2 regions of the Solibacillus sp. FSL H8-0538 genome follow, and region 2 is predicted to be linked to the other one. Evidence: riboswitches for the same ligand, from Rfam matches in the RefSeq annotation. Region 2 holds a riboswitch; the other holds the start of a gene.

Region 1 (8,257 bases), 1.1 Mb from region 2:
AACAAGCTATAGAGTCTCGACAGCAATATGAAGCGGTAAATGAACAGCTCAAAGAAGCGAATAAACGTTTTGGCGAACAGAAAATGTTAAACGAGCGTATTGAGAAGTTTCAACAGCGTCAAGTTCAATTGAATCAATTACAGCTCCAAGCAACGCATTTTGAACAGCAACAGCAGCGTTATGAACTGGCAAATAGGGCGAGCAATATTGAGCCATTGGAATTTGAATATAAAAAAGTATATGAACAAGAGCAACGCCAAATCGAAGTAGTGTTAACAGCACAAAAGAACGTTCAGCAATCAGGTGAAGCATTTGTACAAGCTCAAACTGTTTTTGATGCAGAAAAAGAAAAGGATACTGAACGTGAACAATTAGTAAAAACAATTTCTAAGCTTGAGCAACTCGTACCGATTTACAATGACGCGGCAACTATGCAGGCTAACATTCAACAATTAGAGCTTAATGTTGAAAAAGCGAAAGGATTATTTAATAATTTAACGCTGGAAATGCAGAAGAAAAAGGAAGAACAAGCTACACAACGGTCAAACATTGATGAATTAGAGTCTAAAGTAGCTGCATATGAAAACGTATTTCTACAACATCAGCAGCTACAACGCAATATTGAGCTTGTAGAGGAAACGCTTGAGCTACAAAATAATGTTCGAATTTATACAGCGGCAGCGAATGAGCAGCAGGAAAACGCATTAAAAGCACAGGCAGAATTTACACAATTAGAAAGTCAAATGCGTAGTAATCAAGCGGCTTTTTTAGCGGCTAATTTACAGCATGGTCATGCATGTCCTGTATGCGGTAGCACCGAGCATCCGTCACTGCATACACAATCAGCGAGTAGCGTAGATGAAAAAACTGTAGCCCAATTACGTGCAGTAGCGGATGAAGAAATGAAACACTATTATGCCGCTAAATCAAAGCTAGATGCTGAAACTGCGAACTTTGAAAAGAAACACCTGCAGCTTGAATCGAACGCATTAACTATGACGGAACTACCAGCATATAAAGCAACGTTAGCCCAACAGCAGCAACAGTTAACTATTTTAAAGCAACAGCAGCAGCAACTAATCGCTAATAAGGCGAGTTTAAAACAAGTAATAGAGGAAATTGAAAAGCTGCAGGTGCGTATAGAAAATGGGCGTACATTCCTAAGCAAAAACGAAACAGAACTAGCGCAGGAACAAGGGAAGCTAGCGCAAAGTAAACAAGCCATGCTCCCACAATATCAAACCGTAGAAGATGTTAATTACGCATTGCAATCTGAAAAAACTCGATTAACTTTATTACAAAAAGCATTTGAAACGGCAACAATACAGCTACAGCAAGCTGAAGTAAACCAAGAAAAATGTAAAGTGAGCTTAATGAATGTAGGGACCCGTCTGAAAGAATTGCAAAATGAAATAGTTGAGACGAAGGAACGCTTTAATAAAGCTCTCCAAACAGAAGGCTTTATAACACCAGAGGCATATAGTCAGGCAAAGCTACGTGTAGAAGAGCGCCAAGCAATTGTGAAAGCGTTGGAAGAGTATAAACAACAATTGCACACATTAACAGTGCAGATTAATGAGGATATGCCACAATTAGAAGGTAAAGAGCTTGTGGATTTAAACGAACTTGAACAACAGCTACAACAAGTAAATAGACAAGTAGAAGATGTACTGTCTGCATTAAAAAACAATGAAAACTATGAAAAGCAATGCCGCTCTACTTTAACAAGTTTATTACAGGTAGCGCAGGAAATTGAAGAATCCAAAGCAAAGCTCTCAAAGGTTGAGCATGTTTATGATTTAGTACGTGGTCAAAATGAACATAAAATTTCATTTGAACGCTTTGCTCAAATTGGCTATTTGGAAAAAGTAACGCAAGCAGCGAATGAGCGTTTACGTATATTATCAGACGGACAATATTATTTACAATGTACAGGGCGAAAAGAAGGGAATGCACAAAGTGGTTTAAGTATTGATGTGTTTGACAGCAATACAGGTCAAACACGCGATGTCAAAACACTATCAGGCGGAGAAAAATTTAATGCTTCACTTTCATTAGCCCTCGGAATGGCGGATGTTATTCAAGGGGTGCAAGGGAGCGTGCATATTGACACAATGTTTATTGATGAAGGCTTCGGTACATTAGATGAAGAATCATTGCGTAAAGCAATAGATATTTTAATTGATCTTCAGCAAACAGGTCGATTAATTGGAGTTATTTCGCACGTTGCAGAACTAAAAGCCGCAATGCCAGCAATCCTTCATGTTGAAAAGCTGAAAGAAGGCTACAGCCGTACTTCCATTGTGATTAAATAAAAAAGAGGTAGCTTGTTCGCACGTTGCGAAGGGCTACCTCTTTCTAATTATTTTTTGCGAGTTGTTGTAGTAGAGTTAGACAGGGCTGATTTATTAATGACAATTTTTTTAATGATTGGATAAACAATCGGGGCAACTTTTACGGCCGTTTTAAAAATTTTTCCAATATTCATAGTGCTTGCACTCCTTTAGATAATGGTTTAATTAGTTTAATATACCCTAATTTTTAGTGTCTATGAACATTAGCGCAATACTTTAACACCTTGGATGACATTCCAAATAACAATGAAGAATGAGGCTAATGCATATAAGCCCATCAGTAGGAACATAGACGTAAAAACTGTGTCACCCCAATTTGGTTCATTGCCACTAAGGATGACTGTAAATAAGAAAAAGGCAGCAATAATTATACCAATAACAAATGGGATTACATGTGATAATAACGCACGTTTTGCATGATAACGAACCTCTTCATCCTGAGAAATTAGAAAGACGATAATCGGTAATAAAAATGGCGCAAAAAAGATGCTAAAATAATTAAGTGCGCTCAAGCCTTTCGTATTGTCCATAAAAATCAGCTCCTTTGTAAATTATACGAATAGGGCAAACAAAAAGATTCGTAATGAAAACAAAAAAATCTGTTGTTGAATTATAGTGCTGCGTTCAGTACAATGAGTATGTTCTAGCAATTTAAGATGTATGCCCACAAGGGGGGCCGATTTGTCGGCTGAGATTGTACACGTATGTACTGACCCTTCGAACCTGTAAGTTAACACTTGCGCAGGGATGTGGATAGAAACCGACTTCTAACCGACGTCAGGCTCTGTCCTGATGTCGGTTTTTTTTATTGTCTAGCCATTCGAGTCACACCATCTAGGTTGAGGCTGACACGATGTCAGTACTATCGATAATGTCGTATGGACGCTGAGTTATTGCTCATACATGCGCGAATGTGCTTTTCTAATTGTCGTCAGGCTTTGCAGTTTCTATTCCTTCTCAAATCCTACATCGGAAAAAAGAGAGGAGATTTGTTATGAACAACAAACGTTTATTAATGCTCGTAGAAATCGCGATTTTCGCAGCAATCGGCATTATTTTAGACCAATTAACATTTACGCTTTGGGCACAGGGCGGATCCATTAGCTTAGTCATGGTGCCAATTATATTAATGTCCATTCGCTGGGGACTATCAGCAGGACTCGCAACGGGCTTACTCATTGGCGTACTTCAAATGATGTTCGGTGCGTACATTTTACACTGGGCGCAGGCACTACTAGATTACGGCATTGCTTTTACTGTCGTTGGTTTAGCTGGAATTGTACGCCAACCATTATTAACGGCTGCAGCAAGGGCAGATAAAACAAAAATTGCTGTTTTTATCGTGATCGGAACGGTTTTAGGTGGTTTTTTACGTTACGTTGCGCATACATTAGCAGGCGTTATCTTTTTTGCGGAATATGCAGGAGACCAAAATGTATGGGCGTATTCGATAATTTATAATGGAACGTATATGCTTCCGGCGACAATATTAACAGCTATTGTTGCAGTATTATTATTTACTTCTGCACCAAAGCTTCTACAAGCAAAATGATAAAAAGTGTAGTTCGTTTTTTATAGCGAACTACACTTTACTTGGTAGATAAGAAAGTATAACTTTCATATCTACATAAGAAAGGACAGCATCTCGCCCTATTTTGGGCGAGATGTGTTTTTCTAATTTTTGCCGCTTGTGAGGTAGCCATAGATAAGCTAAGAACATACATTGTAATTAAGCATTTATTGAATTGATATGTAAGGTTATTCCCGTATAATGTATGATAAAAAGAGCTTCAACGATGTTTGACTTAACGAGATTTTGCGTTACTACAACAGATTTTAATTATGTTATAGTAAAGGGTAGACATTGTTACAGGAAGGACGTTTAACATGATTGTAAAAACTCAAGAAGAAATAGAAGCATTTAAAAAAATCGGCCGTATTTGTGCGGAAATTCGTGAAGCGATGAAGGCTGCGACAAAACCGGGCGTAACAACACTGGAATTAGATGAAATTGCAGGCCGTATGTTTGCGGAGGCTGGTGCGATTTCAGGTCCTAAAGGCGAATATGATTTTCCGGGCTACACTTGTATTAGTGTAAACCACGAAGTAGCGCATGGTATTCCGGGTTCTAAAGTTATCAAAGAAGGCGATATTGTTAATATTGATGTATCAGGCTCTTTAGATGGCTACTTTGCAGATACAGGGATTTCATTCGTTATTGGTGAAGGCTATGAGGATAAAGAAAAGCTTTGTGCGGTAGCAAAATCAGCATTAGATCGTGCGATAACGAAAATAAAAGCCGGTTCAAAATTAAACCAAATTGGTAAAGCAGTTGAACGTGAAGCACGTGATCACGGCTTAACAGTCATTATGAACTTAACTGGTCATGGTCTGGGTCGCTCACTTCATGAATCACCTGATCACATCTTAAACTATTATGATGCTTGGGATACGACGATTATGAAGGAAGGTATGGTGTTAGCAGTAGAGCCATTCATTTCAGCAAAAGCAGAGCATATCGTTGAATCAGGTGATGGCTGGACATTCGTTACACCAGATCAATCATTAGTTGCACAAATTGAACATTCAATTATTGTAACAAAGGATAAACCGATAATTTTAACTTTATTGGATGAAAAAGTATAACTTTCCCATCCACATAAGTAAGGACATCAACTCGCCCTATTTTGAGCGAGTTGTGTCTTTCTAATCAGAAGACTAAAAAAATCGTAGACGCCATTTAGGCGCTACGATTTTTTTAGTGTTTAAGAATGTTTTGCTTTATTTCAGGGCGAGATGTGTCTTTTTCATAAAAATAATGCCGACAATCATCACTCCGCATAAAAAGAACGCGGCAGTTGAAACGAGTAGCTCTTCAAAACCATAAGCAATAATAATGCCAATATAACTCCAAATAAAGACAAGTGGACTAATAATATCGAAATGATGATAGCGTAAATGAAGTGCAAATGCGGTACCAATTGTCATAATAATTACTGCCCATAAGGCGTTGCTGAAGCCGAAGTCTGGCCATTCGAAAAAGACATGAATATAACGAATAAAGACTAAAAATAACATTAAGGACCAGCTTAAAAGTGCAGCAATTGGCATACGTAAGTGAATACCTTCTCTGTTAAGAGGATACGTCATATAAAGTCCGAACATAGAGAGGAGTTGTAGTGCCAAGAATGTAATCGAGGCGATATAGAGCTCACTATGCCATGTAAATAAAGTGGCAACTTGTAAAACACTAATACAAACAAATAAAGCCGTTTGCAGTGTAGATACACGTAAAGGCGTATGTCGGTTTTTATAGTAGTTTATCATCCAAACGAATAAACTAACGAATATTACGATCCATAGCATATACACATAACTAGCAGGTAAGAATAAAATCGGTAAACGATTTAAAATTTCAATCGTTGCTTGTCCGTTTAATTCAAACCAATATGCGCAAGTCGTAAATGTTGCTATTACAATAAGAGACGTAAAAAGCAAAACGATGCGATCCATAACGTCCTCTCCTTTCAATAAAATTATATACATTCCTATAGTTTTCAACAACAAATACCATTTACACCTATTTTACAGTAAAATGGAAGTATCTTAACAAGGAGGAATGATATACATGAAAAAAATCAAAGATCTCGACTTATCGCTTGAACTAGACAAAAAAATGTATAAGAAAAAATTAAAAGTTCTTCAGTATGAAATGTTAAACGCTCAGCAGTTTTTATTCAATAATAAAATTGGTTTAATTATATTATTTGAAGGTATGGATGCAGCTGGTAAGGGTGGCGCGATTAAACGCCTAACAGAACGCATTGACCCGCGTGGACTCATTGTACATCCAATTTCAGCACCACAAGCACATGAATTTCGTTATAACTATATGCATCGTTTCTGGCGCAAGCTTCCACAGCATGGACAAATTTCTATCTTTGACCGGTCGTGGTATGGTCGCGTCCTAGTGGAACGTATTGAAGGTTTCGCGACAGAAACAGAATGGAAGCGTGCTTATAATGAAATTAATAATTTCGAGCAACTATTAACAGATGGGGACTATATTATCATCAAGTTTTGGATTCATATTGATGCTGACGAACAATTACAACGCTTTAATGCCCGAGCACAGGATCCATACAAGGCGTGGAAGCTGACAGAGGAAGATTGGCGTAACCGTGAAAAATTTGATTTATATAGTGAAGCCGCTGACGAAATGTTTGCAAAAACGGACTCTGAGCAGGCGCCTTGGTTTTTAATTCCAGGTAATGATAAGCAATATGCACGTATACAAGTATTAAAAGATACAATCGCACATATTGAAAAGGAAGCTGCTCGCCGTGGCTTACATATAACGAATGTATTCGACGAGGCACATAAAGAGGCCTCAGAAGCACTAGCGGAATTAGAAGCGCTAGAAGTACCAGAAGAGACAATTGAAAGAGAAGAAGATAAAAAAGAAAAGAAAAATAATGCGAAAAAGAAAAGTAAATAGCTTCACAAAATGCTATTGAAATTACAATGTTCACTAACTATGTCAATGGATTCAACATGAGTGCATAGATTTTCGTACATATGCACAACGTTTCTCGCATAGGATAAATCGTCGACTCACAATGAACGTGAACGAAACTGCTTTATCCTTCGTAGAAATGATAGGAGCAAAAAAATTAGGAATTAATGGGGGAAGCACAGCAGAAGCCTTTACCGAAGGATTAGCGATGGCGTAACTAGGAAAAGCTATTACGGAACATCCCCATTGGGAGAAAGGAATTGTATTGTGCGAAAAGATGTTAAGGAATTTATGGGGCTTATTTCAGAAAAAGGGTGATCGCGTGATTAGACTATTCGGTGACCAATGTACATTACGCACATTTATAGAATCCGATGCGAGACAATTAGCGGAGTTACTAGCGAACAATAAATATTCTTGGTCGACGTATGAGCCGCTGCACCGAGATGAGTACTACACAGAAGAAGCGCAATATAAAAAGATTTTAGAGAGCCTGCAACTGTTGCATGCAAATCGGGAGTTTTCTTTCGGCATTTATGAGATGAATTCACAGCAATTAATCGGCCATATTTCGCTATATGCCATTAAGCGCTTGCCGTATTCAAGTGCGTTCATTGGCTATTCCGTTGATAAAAGCTTTGTGGGACGGGGTATCGCTACTGAGGCAGTCAAGCTCGTGCTTGAATTTGCATTTCAAACGATTAATATTCACCGTATCGAGGCATATGTTTCACCGAAAAACGAGGGTTCTGTTCGCGTTCTTGAAAAATCAGGACTTGTACGCGAAGGCTTACTAAGAGAGCTGCTATTTATTAACGGTGAATGGGTAGACCATTATATGTATGCCATTTTACAGAACGATTTTAAAAAGATTAGCTACCAGCGCTAATCTTTTTTTTTTGTAAGGCGTTATTAAACGCTGTGGTTCGAATTCGCTCTTTGTGCCGTGGAGAGTTGTAGTATGTTTTCGCTAGGAATGTTTAATTCCATAAAAAACAATGTTATTTTATTTAGCCATTCGTAAAAAAAGCGAATTGGCATGTAACCAATTCGCTGTACAATTATTTACTAATAACAGTATTACCGTCCGTTACTAAATCGAGTCTACCTGTACTTGGGTCAATAACGAGTCCGTGTACTGGTATTCCTTTAGGCATTAACGGATGACTACGCACTAAATCCACACTTTTCATTACGCTTGTTGTCACGTCGCCAAAACCACGTAGCCATTCTTTTAAATCAACTCGAGAATAACTAATGATATCAATGATTTCCTGTTTAACGCCGCGTTCTACCATATGGCCAAGCATTTGATCAGGGTCAATTGCACTCATCCCGCAATCATAATGCCCTACAATGTAAATCTCGTCCGCTTTTAACTCATACA
Region 2 (8,257 bases):
TACAATTTAGAGGCACTTTTGAGAAGCATTGTTAATTGACAGTAAACACCCCCCCATGCTATTATTATCTCGAATTAAGGATAAATTAATTTGGAATAAATAAGGTGAGAGTTTAAATTTTTTTAAGTATATATCTCGAATTAAAGATAATGTAAATCGAACTATTTTTTAGGATATTTATATGAAAGAGGTGATTTTGATGAATCAAATTACAGGACATCATCATATTTCAATGATCACGAAAAACGCACAGCAAAACAATCAATTCTACAAAGACATCTTAGGATTACGTCGTGTGAAAAAAACGGTGAATCAAGATGCTCCGAGTATGTATCATTTATTTTACGGAGATTTAACAGGCAGTCCGGGAACAGAGCTATCATTTTTTGAAATACCAATGGTCGGAAAAACATATCGTGGAACGAATGCCATTACACGTATCGGTTTGTTCGTCCCTTCACTGGCGAGCTTAGCTTTTTGGAAAGACCGTTTTAAGCTTTTAAATGTGGAGCATGGGGAAATAACAAAGTACGCTGGTCGCGATGCACTGCATTTCGAAGATAGAGAGGGACTACAAATGGTCCTACTGAATCAAAACGGCGAGCAAGTTCCTGATTACTGGGCAGCGTGGGAACATTCGACTGTGCCAACTGAGCACCGAATTTTAGGAATGGGTACGGTTGAAATGACAGTACGATCTCTAGAGAGTTTAGCAAATACGTTAGAAAACTTATTTGGTTACGAACTAGCAAGCCGTTCAGAAAACATGGCACTTTACCAATCCATGAAAGGTTTAGGTTTTGGTGAAATTTTAGTTATTGAGAAGGATGGACCGAATGAAAAACCTGGTAAAGGAAGCATACATCATCTTGCTATTCGTGTAAAAGATGGTGCTGAACTACGCGCCTGGGAAAAACGGATTCATGACTTTGGCTTCACGATGTCAAAACTAACAGACCGTTACTATTTTGAGAGTTTATATTTTAGAGAGAAAAATGGTATTTTATTTGAACTCGCAACGGATGGACCAGGCTTTACGGTAGATGCAGCAGTGGAGAATCTCGGAAAGAAGCTTGATTTACCACCATTTTTAGAAAATAAACGTGCAGAAATTGAAGCACAATTAGCACCATTGGATTAAATAAAATGTAATTTAAAGGAGACTAGAGTAATGCACCATATTTATAAACAAGGAACAAATCCCAAAAAACCAGTTTTACTATTATTACATGGCACAGGTGGAGATGAAAATGGTCTACTAGCATTAGCAGACATCGTTGACCCAGAAGCAGCTGTTCTGAGTGTGCGCGGCAATGTGTTGGAAAACGGCATGCCCCGATTCTTCCGTCGTTTAGCAGAAGGTGTATTTGATATAGAAGATTTAATTTTGCGTACGAAAGAACTAAATACGTTCTTAGATGAAAAGGCTGTAGAATATGGTTTTGACCGAGGGAACGTTGTCGCAATCGGCTACTCAAACGGTGCGAATATTGCAGCAAGTCTGTTATTCCATTTTAATAATGCATTAAAAGGCGCAATCCTGCATCATCCAATGGTACCAAGACGCGGGATTGAATTACCTGATTTAAAAGGTACGCCTGTATTTATTGCTGCTGGTGTAAATGACCCGATTTGCCCGCAACAGGAATCAATAGATTTACAACAGTTATTAGAAGATGCAAATGCTTCTGTATCAGTGAAATGGGAAAACTTTGGCCACCAATTAACGATGAATGAAGTAGAAGCAGCAAAAGAATGGTACACTAATTTATTTTAAAAATAGAAGGTACAATACTGACATCTGTTCTCGCTATGATCATCATTTTTTTTCATGTTTCCAATCTTCAACAGTTGTAATCAATCGGAGTCTAGCTTTACGTGACTGAATTTTTAACACATGATTCGCATATTCGACCAAATCGCTATACGACTTATTCGCAAATAAGCGACATTAAGTAGTATCCTATCCATTTTGCACTTATTTTTGGATAAGTCGTATCTTCTTTTCGGTGATTTGACAAAATCGCTCGTCTTATTTTTAGAATTATTTTCGTCAAGTAGAAATTTGATGAAGCGCCAGTCTTAATTGCTAAAAAATTCAATCAGTGCTATAGTTACGATATTAAAATATTTGCGGGGGGACACTTCGGTGTTGAGAAGGCTAAAACCTGACCCTTAGAACCTGACAGTTAATACTGACGTAGGGAGCGAAGTACATACGCGTAATATACGCTTATTCTTTGTACATGAGGCTCTCCAACTTATTGGAGAGCCTTTTATGTTACTTAATTGTCTTGGCATTCGCACGTTCGACTTGAATTTGCTTTTAGTTCTTGTGTAACGAAGCGTGACTGCATTTTTCTATTGAATATTTTAATTGCGGGGGGACACTGTGGTGTTGAGAAGGTTAAAACCTGACCCTTAGAACCTGGAACAGTTAATACTGACGTAGGGAGCAATGATTTAAAACGCTTCTTTGTCATGTACAAAGAAGCGTTTTTATGTGGTTAAGAAAGTTCTACTTTCTTAACCACATAAAAAAAAGATATCAGCTCGCACAATTTTTTAGGAGATGTGTCTTACTAATTTGCACTTGCGTCTCCGAAAAGGAGGTGGAAATTTTGCGAAATAATAAACTACGTATGGTGACAGAAATTGCAATTTTTGCGAGTATTGGGCTTATTTTTGATCTATTAACATTTACGTTTATGCCGCAGGGCGGTGGGCTTAGCTTGATGATGTTACCGATTATTATCATGAGCTTGCGCTGGGGTGTAGGCGCTGGGATGACGACGGGATTTATTATTGGTGTACTCGGAATTGCGACGGGCGGTACGATTTATCACTGGGCACAGGCAGGTTTAGATTATTGCTTGGCTAGTGCGGTTGTTGGTGTAATCGGTGTTTTTCGTCAGCCAATTCTAAAAGCAAATCGTTTGGCGAAAAAGAAAGTTGTCACGTTTTATGTTGTCATTGGCGTACTTGTAAGTGGATTTTTAAAGTTTAGCGTACACGTTATATCAGGTGTTATTTTCTTTGCTGCCTATGCAGGAGATCAAAATGTTTGGCTGTATTCAATTATTTACAATGCCTCTCATTCGATTCCGTCACTTATTTTAACACTCATTTGTAGTGTGACCTTGCTTACGACGAAGGCACAGCTTATTCAAACACCGATGCACTATGTTGAGGTGAAATCATAAAGGGGGACAAATCAATGTCATTTTGTGAACAAGTAAGACAAGAAACAGATCTTTATTGGGAAGGGAGCTTCAACCATCCTTTTGTAAAAGGAATTGTTGACGGGACATTACCGTTAGAAAAATTTAAATTTTACATAATGCAAGATGCGTATTATTTAAAGCATTATACAAAGGTGTTAGCGATTGCAGCGACAAAAGCTGTGACAAATGAAGAAATCGAGTATTTCCTTGGACAAGCACGTGGTATTAATGAAGCAGAGCTTGAATTACACCGTACTGTTTTCCGTGAGCTTAATGTGACAGATGAGGAGCTTGATAATTTTGTACCAGCACCGGCTGCGTACAATTATGTGAGTCATATGTATAATGCAGCACAAAATGGGGACGTAGCGGAAGCGTTTGCGGCAATGTTCCCATGTCCGTGGCTGTATCAGGAAATTGGCGAGAAATACCGTGATGCCAAGCCAGGTGTGAAATTGTACGAGGAATGGATTGCGATGTATAGTAACGAAGATTTTAAAGCGACGATTGAAAAGCAAAAAGTAAAAATGGATCAATATGTATTAGAGCAACCGGGAAAACTAGCGATTTTTAAACAGCATTTTGAGAAGAGCTGCTATTACGAATGGAAATTTTGGGAAATGCCGTGGACAGTTGAAAACTGGCAAGATGAGGTGAAGCATTATGACTATGTATAAAATCCGTCTGCAACAGCCACTTGTTCACTGCATTACAAATTATGTTGTGACGAATTTCTCAGCGAATGGATTACTCGCAATTGGTGCGTCGCCGATTATGGCGGATGAAGTAGCTGAAATGCAAGATATGGCAAGCATAGTCGATACACTACTTATTAATATTGGTACGCTGAATGCACGAACGCGAGAAGCAATGCTTATAGCGGGTCAAACCGCAAATGGTCGCGGTATTCCGGTTGTGTTGGATCCAGTTGGTGTCGGGGCTACTGCTTATAGAAGAGAAACGGTGCAAGAGCTTTTAGAAAAAGTTCAATTTCATTTAATTCGTTGTAACGCTGGGGAACTTGCAGCAATTGCGGGAGTACCGTGGCAGTCTAAAGGAGTTGACAGCGGCGATGGCGAAATGGATATAGAGGAAATTGCCAAGCAGGTAGCACACAAGTACAAATGCCTAGTCATCGTTACAGGTCCAACAGATCTGTTAACGGATGGTGAAAAGACGTTGTATAGTTCTGGTGGAAATGCCCTAATGACGCAAGTAACGGGAACGGGCTGTCTACTTAGCGCAATTTGTGCAGCGGCACTTACGCTAGAAGGTGATGCACTATGTAACTTACAACAGGTGTTACAGGACTATAAGGAAGTCGCAACTAGTGCAGCTGTAGTAGGCAAGCTAGGTTCGTTCCAAGTCGAAGTGTTAAATGCATTATACAAAATTTCGCGAGGTGACATCGGATGAACATTGTGATGACAATTGCCGGCTCAGATAGTGGTGGCGGCGCCGGCATTCAGGCGGACTTAAAAACCTTTCAAGAGCTTGGCGTTTTTGGAACGTCTTCGATTACAGCATTAACGGCACAAAATACATTAGGTGTGGAGCGCATTTTCCCTGTACCTGCCGATTTTATTCAGCAGCAAATTAGCGTGGTATTCCGTGATATGCCAGTGTGCGCAGTGAAAACAGGCATGCTATTTTCAGCAGATATTATTCGGACAGTGGCGGAAACGTTAGAAGGTAAGGATATTCAATTAGTTGTCGATCCAGTTATGATTGCAAAGGGCGGCGCGACGCTACTTCAAAAGGATTCTGTGCAAGCATTGACTACTAAGCTATTACCGCTAGCAACAGTGCTGACACCAAATATTCCAGAAGCTGAGGTTATTACCGGCTTAACGATTCGTACGGAAGCGGATATTGCCCAAGCAGCTCAGCAAATTTTGGCAATGGGTGTAGGCTGTGTCGTGATGAAGGGCGGTCATTTAAGTGGCGATTATGCAATTGATACCGTTTTCTTTGCGGATGGTAAACAACTAGCCATTCAAAGTAAACGTATTGAGACAAACCAAACACATGGCACAGGCTGTACATTTTCAGCAGCCATTACCGCTTTTTTAGGCCAAGGGATGATGCTACGTGAGGCAATAATTGAAGCCAAAAAATTTGTCCAACTAGCGATTGCCAATCCGCTCAATATCGGACACGGTCACGGGCCAACGAATCACTTTGCTTATAAACAGCAGCAAATGTGTGAGGTGAAAATCATTGAAGCGCAGTAACTTATCAGTGTACTTCATCATGGGTACGCCGAACTGTCAACATGCCCCTTTAGCCGTGATAAAAGATGCGCTACAGGCAGGAATTACAATGTTCCAACTTCGGGAAAAGGGTGAACATGCACTAGTTGGCGATGAATTAGAAGCATTTGCCCGCGCTTGCCAGGCATTATGTGCGGAATATAATGTGCCATTTATCGTAAATGATGATGTAGAACTCGCACGCAAACTAGGAGCTAATGGTGTGCATGTTGGGCAGGGTGATCAGGCGCTTGCGGAAATTCGCGCGCAGTTTTTAGGGAAAATCGTCGGTGTGTCCGTACATACAAAGGAAGAACTAGATTTAGCCGTAGAAGGTGGTGCAGATTACGTAGGCATTGGACCAATTTTCGCTACGCAGTCTAAAGCCGACGCGAAAGCTCCAGCAGGGGTTACGTTCTTACACGAAGCGCGTGTACTTTATCCTGATTTTCCGATTGTTGCAATTGGAGGAATTACAATAGCGAATGCATCGGCAACACGTGCGGCCGGTGCAGATGGCGTTGCGGTTATTTCAACAATTTGTCAAAGTACAAATAGGCAGCAAACGATCGCTAACTTAGGACAATATTAATAGAAATTGCAATTCATCATACACCTCAAAACACCCTTCAAGTATAATTGTTTTGAGGTGACGATGATGAAGTTTATTTTTGACTTAGATGGCACGATTTGCTTCAAAGGACAGCCGTTAAGTGCGGATATTTGTACAGCTATAAATGGCTGTGTTGAAGCAGGGCATGAAGTAATTTTTGCATCAGCCCGACCAATTCGTGATATTTTACCGGTTCTTCCGAAAAGCTTTCACGGCTTTCGAATGGTTGGTGGCAATGGTGTTTTTGTATATCAAAATAATGAAATTGACGTAGCGGGTTTTCCGGAGGACGCAAAGCAGGCACTATTAGAACTTATTGAAGAATTTCGTCTTCCTTATTTAGTAGATGGCCGCTGGGATTATAGTTTTACCGGAGATAAGTCGCATCCGATTTTCCGCAACTTAGATCCGCAAAAAACCGCAAGCAATGTGAGGCTTGAGGAACTCGATGGCATCGTGAAAATTGTGTTGTTTACGCAAAGTAAGGATATAGAGGAGCGTATTGAACGGTTAGCCGTAACGGTTCATAAGCACGGCGATGAGGGCATTTTAGATATTAGCCCGGCTGGTATACATAAATGGTCTGGTCTCCAAAAGCTTGGTTTACAGGAAGACGAATTTATCGCATTTGGTAATGACACGAATGATATTTCGATGTTTAATTATGCAAAAGAAAGTATTTGTGTAGGGGATAATGCTATCGCGAAAGCTCATGCCACGCAGTTTACAACAGAAGCTCATGTGGCACAAACCATTCGTGCTCTTAGCGTTGCATATTGAAAGTTAAGAAGAACTTGTAAAATCATAGCGATTTTACAAGTTTTTTAGTTAATTAGAAAAGGTAAATTCACTTCTCGTGTGTTTTTTGAATCTGGATAATAAAATAGTAAAATATAAGACTAATGATACCTAAAAAGAAAATTGCAAAAACCATATATACGATGTGTTGAGTGATGCATAGAATGAGTATAATATAGTCAGTAACTGTACAATAAAGCTACATGTATACTATGATAAGACTAGAGGAAGGAGGGACTTGCAGATGAAGAACATTGCAGTCATTTTATTGGGCTCAGCTGGCATTAATATCGGCGAATGCTACCGCGAGAATTATTCGAGAAAAGTACCATTATTATTATTTGAATCGCATAAAACATTATATCAAGCAGAACGAGGTGCCATTATTGTTGGGCAAGTTCCGACTGAAACGAGTGCAGCAGATGTTTTACTAAAGGCACATGGTATTGGTGACGCGGCAGCTATTACTGAAGATTATTATGACAACGTACCAGATTACATAGAAGGCCCTCATGGCAAAATATTATTTTTCACAACTGCGGAGGAGCAATTTGGTAATAATAGCCCAGAGAAAACATTAGCGCGAGCAGAGTTTTATGAGCAGGAAATTATTGAGGCAATGAGTGCGTATGATCATGTCATACTTGTAGCCTGCATGGGCGGTAGTGTAAGTATAGGTGTAGCACCTTTTATTGCCCGCCTCGCAAAACGTCATCGCATTTCAATGGAAGCGATAGTAACGATGCCAGCTATGTTTGAAGGTAAAAAACGTCGCCACCAAGCGGAAAAAGGATTAGCGGGATTGCAAAAGTTTAGCAAGGTCAATGTGTTGGCAGCCGAGCACAAGGAAGAATCCATAATTGATTACTTTAAATTAAAAGATCTGACTGTCGCGCGGGCGATTGAACAGGTGATCATTAACTATAACAATATTTGATGGACCATTTCGCAGGTATGCGAGGTGGTTTTCTTTTCGTTTGAAGAGAGGGGAGTTCTGAATAAAAATATTGAGGCTCTGAATAAACCGCTCCAACCGCCGAATAAAAGCCTAACGACCACTAACAATAGACAAACCCCTGCCTTCATTCATATAATAATCATACGAAAAACAGACAGGAGAGAACGATATGCAGCTACAATTTTTAGGAACTGGAGCAGGAATGCCATCAAAGGAGCGCAATACGAGTGCTCTTGCAGTGAAGTTGCTAGAAGAACGCGGCACCATTTGGTTATTTGATTGCGGTGAGGCAACACAGCATCGCATCCTTCATACAACGATTAAGCCACGCAAAATCGATAAAATCTTTATCACGCATTTACATGGTGACCATATTTTTGGTCTACCTGGCTTTTTAAGTTCTCGGTCCTTT

The links. Region 2 has a riboswitch for thiamine pyrophosphate ahead of thiT (energy-coupled thiamine transporter ThiT). Riboswitches for the same ligand answer to the same signal wherever they lie in the genome.
Region 1: it holds a riboswitch for thiamine pyrophosphate, as region 2 does, so the genes downstream of both, thiT (energy-coupled thiamine transporter ThiT) here and thiT (energy-coupled thiamine transporter ThiT) in region 2, are expected to answer to the same signal.

Annotation. Positions count from the first base shown of each region.
Region 1 covers NZ_JBBOPI010000001.1:3,224,914-3,233,170, reverse strand. Annotated here, with positions in the region: gene MHH87_RS15585 (SMC family ATPase) at 1-2,315, shown strand, start outside; gene MHH87_RS15580 (hypothetical protein) at 2,363-2,488, opposite strand; gene MHH87_RS15575 (DUF4870 domain-containing protein) at 2,558-2,884, opposite strand; TPP riboswitch at 3,014-3,119, shown strand; gene thiT (energy-coupled thiamine transporter ThiT) at 3,349-3,906, shown strand; gene map (type I methionyl aminopeptidase) at 4,242-5,000, shown strand; gene MHH87_RS15560 (hypothetical protein) at 5,136-5,867, opposite strand; gene MHH87_RS15555 (polyphosphate kinase 2 family protein) at 5,983-6,852, shown strand; gene MHH87_RS15550 (GNAT family N-acetyltransferase) at 7,148-7,759, shown strand; gene MHH87_RS15545 (beta-class carbonic anhydrase) at 7,932-8,257, opposite strand, start outside.
Region 2 covers NZ_JBBOPI010000001.1:2,153,438-2,161,694, reverse strand. Annotated here, with positions in the region: gene MHH87_RS10200 (ring-cleaving dioxygenase) at 200-1,141, shown strand; gene MHH87_RS10195 (alpha/beta hydrolase) at 1,172-1,777, shown strand; TPP riboswitch at 2,126-2,224, shown strand; TPP riboswitch at 2,372-2,472, shown strand; gene thiT (energy-coupled thiamine transporter ThiT) at 2,622-3,203, shown strand; gene tenA (thiaminase II) at 3,218-3,901, shown strand; gene thiM (hydroxyethylthiazole kinase) at 3,888-4,640, shown strand; gene thiD (bifunctional hydroxymethylpyrimidine kinase/phosphomethylpyrimidine kinase) at 4,637-5,458, shown strand; gene thiE (thiamine phosphate synthase) at 5,445-6,068, shown strand; gene MHH87_RS10165 (HAD-IIB family hydrolase) at 6,135-6,869, shown strand; gene MHH87_RS10160 (hypothetical protein) at 7,132-7,824, shown strand; gene rnz (ribonuclease Z) at 8,015-8,257, shown strand, end outside.